Regions from separate parts of the Arthrobacter sp. SDR-2R genome, predicted to be linked through region 1. Evidence: riboswitches for the same ligand, from Rfam matches in the RefSeq annotation. Region 1 holds a riboswitch; each other region holds the start of a gene.

What was found. Region 1 has a riboswitch for cyclic di-AMP ahead of AC3ANU_RS18575 (M23 family metallopeptidase). Riboswitches for the same ligand answer to the same signal wherever they lie in the genome.
Region 2: another riboswitch for cyclic di-AMP. It lies ahead of AC3ANU_RS11570 (C40 family peptidase); the one in region 1 lies ahead of AC3ANU_RS18575 (M23 family metallopeptidase).
Region 3: another riboswitch for cyclic di-AMP. It lies ahead of AC3ANU_RS19210 (aggregation-promoting factor C-terminal-like domain-containing protein); the one in region 1 lies ahead of AC3ANU_RS18575 (M23 family metallopeptidase).

What each region holds. Positions count from the first base shown of each region.
Region 1 is NZ_CM173231.1:4,023,493-4,025,745, reverse strand. Features, by position in the region: gene AC3ANU_RS18580 (iron-dependent transcriptional repressor DtxR) at 1-626, shown strand, start outside; cyclic di-AMP (ydaO/yuaA leader) riboswitch at 765-976, shown strand; gene AC3ANU_RS18575 (M23 family metallopeptidase) at 989-1,810, shown strand; cyclic di-AMP (ydaO/yuaA leader) riboswitch at 1,939-2,118, shown strand; gene AC3ANU_RS18570 (C40 family peptidase) at 2,189-2,253, shown strand, end outside.
Region 2 is NZ_CM173231.1:2,478,798-2,481,050, reverse strand. Features, by position in the region: gene AC3ANU_RS11575 (aggregation-promoting factor C-terminal-like domain-containing protein) at 1-724, opposite strand, end outside; cyclic di-AMP (ydaO/yuaA leader) riboswitch at 882-1,052, shown strand; gene AC3ANU_RS11570 (C40 family peptidase) at 1,056-1,889, shown strand; gene AC3ANU_RS11565 (protein adenylyltransferase SelO) at 2,016-2,253, opposite strand, start outside.
Region 3 is NZ_CM173231.1:4,176,333-4,178,585, reverse strand. Features, by position in the region: gene AC3ANU_RS19215 (glyoxalase superfamily protein) at 58-459, shown strand; gene AC3ANU_RS19210 (aggregation-promoting factor C-terminal-like domain-containing protein) at 555-1,268, opposite strand; cyclic di-AMP (ydaO/yuaA leader) riboswitch at 1,274-1,434, opposite strand; gene AC3ANU_RS19205 (ArnT family glycosyltransferase) at 1,642-2,253, opposite strand, start outside.

The DNA.
Region 1 (2,253 bases):
TTCGGGCCCGTATCGCCGAGCGTCTGCGCCACTCCGGTCCCACCGTTTCCCAGACCATCGGCCGCATGGAGCGGGACGGGCTGGTGGTCGTGTCCGGCGACCGGCACCTGGAACTCACGGACACGGGCCGCAAGCGCGCCACGGAGGTCATGCGGAAGCACCGGCTGGCCGAACGCCTGCTGGCAGACGTCATTGGCCTGGACTGGGCCTACGTCCACGACGAAGCCTGCCGCTGGGAACATGTCATGAGCGAGCGCGTTGAGCGCCGCATCTACGAGATGCTGGACCACCCCACCGAGTCGCCGTACGGCAACCCCATCCCTGGCCTTGCGGCGCTGGGCGGCCAGGCGGGGCCCGGCTTTGCCGACGGCGCCATCAGCCTGGTGGAAGCGATGAAGAATTACGGGCCCGCCTCCGGAGTGACCATCAGCCGCCTGGCGGAGCCGATCCAGGTGGAACCGGAGCTGCTGGCGCAGCTGGACGAGGGCGGTATCCGGCCGGGTGCCGCCGTGGCGCTGGAACGCGTGGGCGAATACATCTCCGTGCGGGTCCCCGGAATCGAAGGCGCATTGGAGCTGCCGCCCGAGGTTGCCGCCCACGTCTTCGTGGCCATCAGCCAGCCCTGATCGGGGCCCCCATACCCCACAGAGGGGCGACCACGCAAAGGTAACGGAATTGTTACCTAGGGTCTTAAGCCTCTATAGTGGAACCAAGCGTTGATACATAAGCGTTACCTGATCCGGAGCCGAGCTCTGCCAGCGGGTCAGGTGCACGAGTCGTTACTGGCAGAGGCGGGGGAACCACAAGCGGCAGCGGGGGACTGCCTTGGGGTGAAGTCCGTCAGCAGCAAGCCTCTCCAGTGAAGGATTCTTCCGGGAATACCCCCTGTGCAGAAGCTTGCCTAAGGCGGACCGGGTCTTTGATCTCTCTGACCCGAATCCGACAGCTAACTCCGCAGGCTTCTTCCAGAGAGGAACCCTTCTTGACCATGCAGACCTCCCGGGGCCGCCGCCGCGCGGCCGGCCCCCCTTCGGCACCCCGGGTTGCCGAAGTTGTCGCAGCGGAGCGCCCCCGCGACCTGCATCGTGACGCGCGCCGCCGCCGGGGTCCCTTCCGGCAGATGACGGAGTTTGCCGCGGCCAGCGGTATTGGCCAAAAAGCCGGCATTGCCCTTGCCGCCACAGGCCTGGTGCTGACGGTCACGGTGCCCGCCACGAGTCCCGTCATGGCCACGGATGCCGCCGGCAGTGCCCCCTTGGCCGCGTCCGCCGTCAGCCCCCAGCCCCAGATCTCGGCCGATGTCGGAGCACAGATCGACTTCAGCCGGTCGGCCGTGGTGACCCAGGCCGACCCGGACGGGAAGCTGAAGCAACTCCTGAGCGCCCAGTCCGCCGGCTCCGTCACGCGTGCCGCTTCGGCCGGCACCCTGGCTGCACCCCTCGCCTCCCTCACCACCGCTTCCCCCTTCGGCTACCGGGTCAGTCCCATCACCGGAGGCTCCGGAGACTTCCACCGGGGCCAGGACTTCGTGGCGCAGTGCGGGACCTCGGTCCTGGCCGCCGCGACAGGTACCGTGACCTTTGCCGGCTGGCACCAGTTCGGTGGCGGAAACCGCGTGGTCATTGACCACGGCAACGGGCTGGAGACCACCTACAACCATCTCTCGTCCTTCAACGTCAAGGTGGGCCAGACCGTCTCCCGCGGGGACGTGGTGGCACTGAGCGGTACCACGGGCGCATCCACCGGCTGCCACCTCCACTTCGAGGTGCAGGTCAATGGCGAAGTTGTCGATCCCATGGGCTGGCTGTAACCAAATGGTTGCCCGCTCTCACATGTCCGCGACGCGCCGTGACCTGAATGTGACATTGAAGCAAAACTGCTGTACCGTCTAACTCGCGTCAACTTTTCCGAAGTTGACGCTCTTGAGTGGATTGCCTAACTCTGCCACCGCTCAAGGTCCGTTCGCATTTCATCGTCTGGCAGGGGCGGGGGAACCAATTTTGGCCTTCATGTTCAGAAGGCCTTGGGGTTAAGTCACAAGCTTCCCAGGAAGCAGCGTGGCCGGGTGACTCCCATCCGAATCCGACAGCTCACCTCGCAGGCATTGGGAGAGGCTACCTTCGTGTCTTCACGCCATCATTCTGCGCGCCACCGTGCGCAAACGGTTCGCACCAACCCCCTGGACGCCATGTCCAAGGCCGTCAGCGCAAATGCCGGGACCGTAGGCCGCCAGGCTGCCGTTGTGGCAGCGGC
Region 2 (2,253 bases), 1.5 Mb from region 1:
AACTGGCTGCCCCGGCTTTTGCCCTTGCCTCCCCGGACAGGCGCTCCCGTTCGCTCCTGGCAACCTTTTCCTGTTCCACCAGGGCAGCGGATACCTTTCCGGCCGCCGCCGCCTTGACCACCAACGCGGCCGTCTTGTCCCCCACGAGCTTGACGAGGTTGAGGCCCTGGACGCTGTTGGTCCCCAGGGCGTCCAGCGCCACGAAGAACCCGGCGTTGGTCCCGCCTGTCTTGTACGACTGCACGGCCAGGGCGCCGAGGTCCTTCCGGTACCGGGCCACTTCGTCGTTTGCGCGGGCGGCCCGTGCGGACAGGGTTTCCAGGCGTGATGTGGCGGACTGGAGCTCTGCATCCGCGGCAGCGTATTCGGCGGCCGACCGTACGGCTGCGTCCCCGGCTGCCTCCGACTGCGCCTGCAGGCCGGTCAAGAGCCCGTCGATGGTGGCAATTTCTGCAGCTTTTGCCGCTTCGGACGACTGCGCCTGCTGCACATCCGACCAGGAGGGATATCCGCCGGGCGGCGGCTCCTCCGCTGCGGCCGGCAGCACGGTGGCGGCGGCCAGGGCGATGGCCAGCACGCCACCGAGGAGCGGGTCCCTCGGCTGGTCACGAACAGGGGCATAGTCCCGAAGCTTACCGTCCGGCGCGGCCCCCGAGGGCGCGTCCGTGGCCACATTGTTACCGTTTGCAGCGATAAAGACCCTGCCTGCATCGGTCGAGGTCACCGCCCGAAATGCGAAGTACATCAAGACGTTTGCGCAATTGAGAGGGGAGCCTCGTATGTTATCCAAATGTGACAATCGGGGGCAGCGCGGGTTATGGTCGTTTGGTGTCCCTCTCAGACGGGACATTCCCGTCAGCATGCCGAGCCCTGCCGCTGATCATGGGATTCAACCGCTTTCCGTTTGGCAGGGACGGGGGAACCAAGTTTCTACGGCCACATGTGGCCTTGGGGTTAAGTCGTTAGCGCCTCCGCCCGCGGAGCCAGCTACCGGCCGGGTATCTCCAGCCCGAACCCGACAGCTCACCCCGCAGGCATGGGAGAGGCGATCAACTGTGTCAAAAATTTCCACCACTGCCCGTCACCGCGCGACTCCGGCCCGCTCCATTGTGCTCGAGGGCCTCGCCGTAACCGCCAAGTCCCAGGCCCGTTCGCTGGGCCGTCCGGCGCTTGCCGTTGCTGCAGCGTCCGGTATTGCCTTTGGCGTCGGAGCCCCGGCCCATGCAGGTGTCACCGGCCCGGACACCACTGAGAACACCAGCGTCCAGGCATACTCCGCACCTGCCCCGGCAGCAGCACCCGCCGCAGCAGCAGGAACCGTCCACACGGTGGTGTCCGGCGACACCATCGGGGCCATCGCGGCCGCCCATGGCGTCAGCCTCAACGACGTCCTGGCCGCCAACGGACTGGGACTGTCCTCCATCATCTACCCCGGTGACCAGATCCAGATCCCCGGCGCTGGCCACACCGCAGCCCCGGCGCCGGCAGCAGCTCCCGTCCAGACGGCAGCCGCAACCGCACCGGCAAACACCGGCATGAACATGTCCTACGCCTCAGCCGCCCCGGCGGCGTCCACCGGCACCGGGACCGGCGCTGCCATCCTGGCATCCGCTTACAGCCAGGTCGGCGTGAACCAGGACTGCACCGCAATGGTTGAGAAGGCCCTGCGCTCCGTCGGCAAGTCCGTCGGCGACCTGGCCCCCACGCAGTTCTTCCAGTACGGAACCGTTGTCGGCGCTCCCGCCCCCGGCGACCTGATCATCACCTCCGGCCACGTGGGCGTGTACGCCGGCAACGGCCAGGTTGTGAGCGGCGGCGTCAACGGCTACAGCACCGAGGTCCACTCCATCAGCTGGCTCGGCGGCTACTCCGCAGTCCGCGTAGCCTAGCCTTCGCAACGCTTTGGCAGCAGCAGGCTGGTACTAAACAGCAAAGCTGTTCTTAGACAGGAGGGCGGCAGCCGGGTATTCCCGGCTGCCGCCCTCCTGTCATTTCCGCACCGTACCGCTGAACAGTCACGTCCCGCAGAAGGTCATGTAGGTGCCGAAATCCTCAGGGGCACCTTCGGCGTAGCGTTCCAGGCCCGGCCGCTCGGCGAAGGGGCTGCCGACGGCCTCGAGCAACTGCTGCAGGGGAGCCAGGTTTCCGTCAGTGGCGGCGGACAGCGCCTCTTCCACGAGGTGGTTCCGCGGAATATAGGCAGGGTTCACGCTGTCCATCAGTTCCGCGTCGGGCCCCAGGGCCTGCCACCGC
Region 3 (2,253 bases), 150 kb from region 1:
GCTGCCCTGTTTGAACGGGCTCTTTCCCAACGGGTGTCCCGCCGCTAGCCTGTGCGGATGGACTGGAAACTCGAGCTTGTCTTTGTCCCCGTATCCGACGTTGACCGTGCCAAGGACTTCTACGTCAACAAAGTGGGCTTTAACGCCGACTACGACGAGCGGCCGTCGGACTCCATCCGCTTTGTGCAGTTGACGCCGCCGGGCTCGGCCTGCTCCATCTGCATCGGCGAAGGACTCGTCGACGCCCCGCCCGGCACGGGCTCCAACCTGCAGCTGGTGGTCAACGACATCAATGCCGCCCATGACCAGCTGAAAAACAACGGCGTGGATGTCAGCGACGTGGACGTGCAGGACTGGGGCCACTTCGTCTACTTTGCCGATCCGGACGGGAACAAGTGGGCTGTCCAATACATCCCGTGGCGGAACGACGGACAGGAAGCTGGTGAGGGCACCGGATAGCGCTGGTTAACCAAAGCGGCGGGCCGCATCGTGATGATGCGGCCCGCCGCTTTGGTGCAGTTCCCCGGCATCGCTGCCGCCGGGGGGAGGAGTGCCTAGTACCAGTTGTGGGACAGGTGGAAGTTCAGGGCACCACAGGGCGACTGGTAGCTCTTCTTGATGTAGTCCAGGCCCCAGTTGATCTGCGTGCGGTAGTTGGTGAGGTAGTCCGCACCGGCGCTGGCCATCTTCTCAGCGGGCAGGGACTGGACGATGCCGTAAGCCCCGCTGCTGGAATTGGTGGCCGTGGTGGTCCAGTCGGACTCCTTGGTCCACAGCGTCTGCAGGCACTGCATCTGGTCCGGTCCCCAGCCGAACGCGCCCAGCTGGCTGGCGGCGTACGCCTGGGCGCCTGCGGGATCGTTAACCGCGACGGCGGGAGCCGGCTCAGGTGCGGGGGCAGGCGCCGGGGCCGGGGCTGGCGCGGCGGGTGCGGGGGCTGCCGGTGCCGCTGCAGGGGCCGGTTCCGCTGCCTGCGGCGCCACGCTGATGGCAGCGGGAGCGGGGTTTGCTGCCGGGTTGGAGCGGATCTCGCTCTTCTCGATGCTCATTTGAGCGTCGGACGCCGACGTGGGAGGGTTGGATGCGGTGGATGACACCGGAGTCATGCTGCTGGTGGCCTGTCCTGCCGCGCCTACCCCCACCAGCACCGCGCAGGATACTGCCAGGACGGCGGCGCGCTGGCCCAGGGTGGTCTTTTTGGCCTGCTGCTTGGCCCTGTGTTTAGCCTTGGCCTGCAGCAGGCGTGCTTCTGCCGTGTTCTTGGACATGATTGATCGCCTCTCACACCTGCGGAGTTAGCTGTCGGGTTCGGATGAGGGCATCCGGCCATACGGAAAGATCACGTACTGGCTTAACCCCAAGGGCATTCAGTGCCCGGGACGGTGGGTCCCCCGCCTCTGCCGTAGCTCAATCGGAATCCGGGGAAGCGGCAGAGCTTGGCGTCGACCCGGGATATGCGGCCCGAACGGGGGCCGCACCCAATCGACGCTACAGGAAGTGCACGCGAAAGTCACATTTAGGTAACGGAAGTCACGATCCTCAGCGCGTTGATTTGCCGGATTCCCCGTTCGTAACCTCGGTCCCATTGGGGTATGGCCGCCCCATTTCATGAGCGCAGCGCGCCGACCGTTACAGTTCCCGTTACCCAGCCAACAGGTAGACGGTGGTGCCGCCAATGCTCTGCGCCGTGAAGTTGTTCGCCACCCACTGGGCGATCTGGGCGGCAGCGTCCGAACCGGTACTGGCCCGGATGGTTCCGCCTGTGATGAAGTAGTGGATCTTTCCCTGGGACACCAGATCCTGGAACTCCGCCAAGGTAGGGGCGGGATCTGTGCCGTTGAACCCACCCACCGCCATGACCGGCAGTTCCGTTGCCAACTGGTAACCGGCAGCGTTGTTCGACCCCACCACTGCCGCTGCCCAGGTGTAGCCCGAGGCGCCATTCCTGAGTGCTGCCACGAGTTCCGCGGACGGCGTGGGGGCGCCCAAGAGGCCTCCCACGGCCCCGCCTCCGCGACCACCGGCAGCAGCGGTTCCGCCGGGAAGTGTTCCCCCGGGCGCGCCCTGCTGGCGGGCCGTGTTTCCCTGGGTTGCTGGCTGCCTGGTGCTGCCTGTCCCGCTCCGGCCAGGGCCCGTCCCGCGAGGGGCGAAGCCCGACGAGGGCCCGGCACTGACGATCGCCGCGCTGTGCGTTGTCGACGCCGTGGAAAGGGAGTACGCCAGCGGCCCGGTGAGCGACGCCGCAATGGCGAG